2 regions of the Luteococcus sp. genome follow, and region 2 is predicted to be linked to the other one. Evidence: riboswitches for the same ligand, from Rfam matches in the RefSeq annotation. Region 2 holds a riboswitch; the other holds the start of a gene.
The links. Region 2 has a riboswitch for FMN ahead of ribD (bifunctional diaminohydroxyphosphoribosylaminopyrimidine deaminase/5-amino-6-(5-phosphoribosylamino)uracil reductase RibD). Riboswitches for the same ligand answer to the same signal wherever they lie in the genome.

Region 1 (2,449 bases), on a different contig from region 2:
GCACGATCACCACCACCGGGTAGGCGCGGTAGAAACCGGCGACGGTCACCAGGTCCATTCCTTCGCTGTTGGCCTGGAGCACCTCATCGCCGCCGGCGATGGCGAACTGCTCCTGCCCGGAGCTGAGGGCGTTGAACAGCCCCTCGCTGGCACCGTGGTGACGCAGGCTCGCGTCGACGCCCGCCTGGCTGTACAGCCCCTTGGTGGCTGCCCAGTAGAAGGGGGCGAACTGGATGTTGGGGATGTAGGTCAAGCCGATCACGGCCTTCCCGAGCCGCGCTGCCCCCGTGGACGGCGACCCGGACGATGAGGCCGTGGCCGAAGAGGTGGCCTTCTGCACGGCGGTGCCGTTGCAGGCAGTCGTGGCGAGGCAGGCACCGCCCAGGGTGAGCAGGGTTCGGCGGGACAGGCTGGTCATCGGGAGGCCTTTCGCAGGGGGCGGGAGTCCTCGAGGCGCAGGCTGCGCTCGAAGTGGCGGATCAGGGAATAGATCGTCGAGGCGACGGTGCACAGGGCGAACAGGGTGGAGAACATGCCGACGGTGTCCACCTGGTCGCGCTGGACGGTCAGCAGCTGGCCCATGCCGTTGCCGCCCATCACCATCTCCCCGACCACGGCGCCGGTGATGGACAGGGTGAAGCCATTGCGCAGGCCGGCCAGCGCGCTGGGCAGGGCCAGCGGCCCCTCGATGAAGGCCAGCAGGGAGGCTCGGCCTGCGCCGTCCATCCGGGCGGCGTCGACAACCTCCGGGTCGACGTGCCGCAGGCCGAGCAGGGCACTGACCAGGATCGGGAAGAAGACCATCAGGGCGCACAGCAGGACCACCGCGGGCAGGCCATAGCCGATCCAGAGCACCAGCAGCGGTGCCAGGGCAATTGCCGGGATCGCCTGGGTGGCACCCAGGAAGGGATTGACGGCGGCCGAGAACCATCGGGACTCGTGGATGGCGACGGCCAACGGAATCCCCGCCAGCAGCCCCACGGCACAGCCCCCCAATGCCTCTATCAGGGTCAGGCCCAGGGCGCGCCACAACAAGGGGCCGGAGAGGTCGTTGCCCAGCCGCACCAGCACGTCTCCCGGTGCCGGCAGCACGAAGGCGGGCCACCCGGCCCGGCTCACCAGGAGCTGCCACAGACCTACCAGGACCAGGCCCAAGACCACAGGCGCGGTGATCGTGCGCAGGGTGGTGCGGTGTGTGCCCACGTGCGCCTCCCTCGTCGATCCCGCCTGTGCAGTGGCATGACGGGAGGACGCCGAGGGGTCTCGACGGGGCATGCGGCCGCAGCCGCGAGGCGTGTCTCCTCCCATCCAGACTTTCACCGTCGGTTCCGGAATTGCACCGGACAGGCCATCACGGGGATGGTTCGCGGACTGTCACCGCCGGCTCGGACTTGCACCGATCCCGGAACACGCCGTGCGGGGCCATTATAGGACCGGCCCCGCAGGGTGCCTGCCTCAGCAGCAGGCGCAGCCACCTTCGTGGGGAGTACCCCAGCTGGCCAGGATGGTCTCGAGCTCGCGACGGCGGCCGGTGAAGAAGGGCTGTTCCTCGCGCATGTGCTTGCGGGCGTCGGCCGCGCGCAGCTCGCGCATCAGGTCGACGATGCGGTGCAGCTCGGGCGCCTCGAAGGCGAGGATCCACTCGTAGTCGCCCAGGGCGAAGCTGGCGATCGTGTTGGCCCGCACGTCCTTGTACTCGCTGGCCATCATGCCGTGCTCGCGCAGCATGCCGCGACGCTGGTATTCGGGCATCAGGTACCACTCCGAGTCGCGCACGAAGGGGTAGACGCACAGGTAGTCCTCGGCCTTCTCGCCCTGGAGGAAGTTGGGGACATGCGACTTGTTGAACTCGGCCTCACGGTGGATGGCCATCTGGGACCAGACCGGCGCCAGGGTCTGGCCCAGCTCGGTGGCGCGGAAGGCGAGGTAGGCGTCCTGCAGGGTGTCGGAGCTGGGCGCCCACCACCAGACCATCAGGTCGGCCTCGGCGCGGAAACCGGCGATGTCGTAGAAGCCACGGATGGTGAACTCCTTGCCCTCACAGGCCTTCTCCACCGCCGCGATCGCCTCGGCAGCGGCCTCCGGGCGCACCGGGGTGGTGCGCTGGAAGACCGCGATGTTCATGTAGTAGGTGCCGTGGTTGATCGCGTCGAACTTGCTCATGCCTGTGCCTCCTGGCGGATGGTGGGTGCTTCCTCGTGGACCAGCTCGACGATCCGGGTCAGCACGCCCGGGTCGGTGGTGGGCGGGACTCCATGCCCCAGGTTGAAGATGTGGCCGGGGGCCTTGGCCCCGGCACGGATGACCTCGCGGACGCGCTCGGCCAGCACCTCCCAGGGGGCCAGCAGCAGGGCCGGGTCGAGGTTGCCCTGGACAGCCTTGTCCGGGCCGATGCGTCGGCTGGCGACATCCAGGGGCGTGCGCCAGTCGACGCCGACGACATCACTGC
Region 2 (2,449 bases):
GCGCCAGGGCGGCGGACAGCTCGAAGCGCACCACCTCCCAGCGCTCGCCGGGGGTCCGCTGGAGCAGCCGGGCGGTGCCGTCGACATGTCCCTGCACGACGTGGCCACCGAAGCGGCCATTGGCGGCCATGGCGCGCTCCAGGTTCACCGGGGATCCCTCCACGAGTTCACCCAGGCTGGAGCGGCGCAGGCTCTCGGCCATCACGTCGACACTGAAGGTGGCCTCGTCGTGCTCGACGACGGTCAGGCAGACGCCATTGCAGCTGATCGAGGCGCCGGGGGTGGCGTCGCTGACCACCAGCGGGCCGCGGATGCGCAACACGGCCGATTCGGCGCCGTGCTCGATGGACTCGACCCTGCCGAGCTCCTCGACGATTCCGGTGAACATTCACTTCTCCTTGGTGGTGTTGAGCGGGTTGAGGATGAGGGCGAGGTCGTCGCCGTGGTGCTCGGCCTCGACCAGACGCAGCCGGTCGATGTCGGCGATGGTGCTGATGCCGAGGTCGGCGACGGCGGCCGGTCCCGCGCCCAGCAGGGCCGGGGCCAGGCAGCAGACCACCTCGTCGACGAGGCCGGCACGCCACCAGGCGGCGGCCAGGGTGGGTCCGCCTTCCAGCCAGAGGTGGTGGATCCCCTGCGCGGCAAGGCTTTCCAGCGTCGCGCGGGGGTCGCTGCCGGGCAGTTGGAGGAAGCGGCCGTCGTTGCCGCGAACCCGTGCGGAGGCGGGCACCGGGCGGTCACCGACCACGACACGCAGCGGCTGGCGCCCGGCTGGCTGGTCGGCGGCGTCCCGGACGGTCAGGCGCGGGTCGTCGGCCAGCACGGTGCCGGTGCCGACGACGATCGCCCCGCACCGGGCCCGGCGGGCATTCATCGCCCGGCGCATCGGCTCGCCGGTGATCCACTGACTGGTGCCGTCGGCGGCGGCGCTGCGACCGTCAAGGGTGGCGGCGAACTTCCAGGTGACGAAAGGACGGCCGGCGCCACGGGAGAAGGTCCATGTGGCATTGACCGCCCGGGCCTCGTCGGCGAGCAGCCCGCCGCGGACCGTCACCCCTGCCGCAGCCAGGGTGGCGGCCCCGCCACTCGCCTCGGGCGTCGGGTCGGCCTGGGCGTAGACGACCTCCGCGATATCGGCCGCGAGCAGTGCTTGGACGCAGGGGCCGGTGCGGCCAGTGTGGTTGCACGGTTCCAGCGTGACCACTGCCGTCCCCCCACGGGCGGCCTCGCCTGCGGCTGCCAGCGCCACCACCTCGGCGTGGGCGGTGCCGGCTCCCTTGTGCCAGCCCTCGCCGACCACGTCGCCGTGCGCATCGAGGATGACGCAGCCGACGCGGGGGTTCGGATCGGCCTCGAGGCCGTGCTGGGCGAGCTCGAGGGCACGCTGCATGGCGGTGGCCTCGGCTGTGGTCTGCATCATCTGCTCCCGGTCGGTCGACACTGTCGCTGCACCGGGGCGGGCGGGCATCAGCGGATGCGCCGCCGGCGTGCCCGGCCACTGGCCGCGCACGTCCTGGGCAGCCCGACGACGACGCCTGGCTGCTCCACGTGTTTCCTCCCATCCGGACTTTCACCGTCGGTCCTGGAATTGCACCAGGTCAGCCGATCGCTGGCTGCGATCGGGTCGCGGACTGTCACCGCCGGTTCGGACTTGCACCGACCCCGGAACACGTTGGGGCCATTGTGCCACGGCACCCGGGCAGGACGAGCCGGGGTCCGTGCGGCGACCGGGCATCCTGCGTGGCAACCCAGCACAGGCGAAACTCACTTGGGGTCGAGCGAGGGCCAGGCATTGGGCCGGCACCCGTCCAGCCCCTTGCTCTGCTGCATCATCACCGGCGCATTGGCCCCGGCCTTGGGGCATCCCAGGTGCCCCTTGCCGATGAAGTGCCCCACCTCATGGTTCACCTGGTAGGCGCGGTACTCGTCCACGTCGTCGAAGGTGGGCGTCATGTAGAGCCAGCGGTCGGTGTTCAGGATCACCTTGGTGCCGGCCCGGCAGCTCCAGGTCATCCGGATGTCAAGGGGGCACATCTTCTGCGCGGTGCCCGGGGTGGCCAGGTAGATCGTGAACTTCGCACGAGCCGGATCGGTGACCAGGCGGAAGGAGTTCCCCTGGTGTCCCAGCCAGCCACGGGGATCGTTCAGGATGGAACTCACCTGGCGGGCGGCCTGGTCGACGTCGATGCCGCTGCCATCCTCGGCCCGCACCACGTAGTCATGAACTGCGACGGTCTTGCGGGGCGGTTCGACGGTGAGCGTCGAGTTGCGCCACGTCCCCTTGCCGGTGATGCCGCTGCGACGGATGCCGTCGGTGCCGGCCGGGGCGTCGTCGGCGGCATCGGACGAGGCCGACGGGCTGCTGGTCGGACGTGAGCTGGCCGACGCAGGCGTGCTGCTGGGCGAGGGGACCGCCGGAGACGTCCGGTCATCCGGGTCGGCACGACAA

Region 1: another riboswitch for FMN. It lies ahead of ACHFFZ_RS15160 (ABC transporter permease); the one in region 2 lies ahead of ribD (bifunctional diaminohydroxyphosphoribosylaminopyrimidine deaminase/5-amino-6-(5-phosphoribosylamino)uracil reductase RibD).

Annotation. Positions count from the first base shown of each region.
Region 1 is NZ_JBHWOO010000268.1:2,696-5,144, forward strand. It holds gene ACHFFZ_RS15155 (ABC transporter substrate-binding protein) at 1-418, opposite strand, end outside; gene ACHFFZ_RS15160 (ABC transporter permease) at 415-1,203, opposite strand; FMN riboswitch at 1,293-1,415, opposite strand; gene hemQ (hydrogen peroxide-dependent heme synthase) at 1,456-2,163, opposite strand; gene hemE (uroporphyrinogen decarboxylase) at 2,160-2,449, opposite strand, start outside.
Region 2 is NZ_JBHWOO010000271.1:39,357-41,805, reverse strand. It holds gene ACHFFZ_RS15460 (riboflavin synthase) at 1-388, opposite strand, end outside; gene ribD (bifunctional diaminohydroxyphosphoribosylaminopyrimidine deaminase/5-amino-6-(5-phosphoribosylamino)uracil reductase RibD) at 389-1,417, opposite strand; FMN riboswitch at 1,545-1,675, opposite strand; gene ACHFFZ_RS15450 (DUF3152 domain-containing protein) at 1,765-2,449, opposite strand, start outside.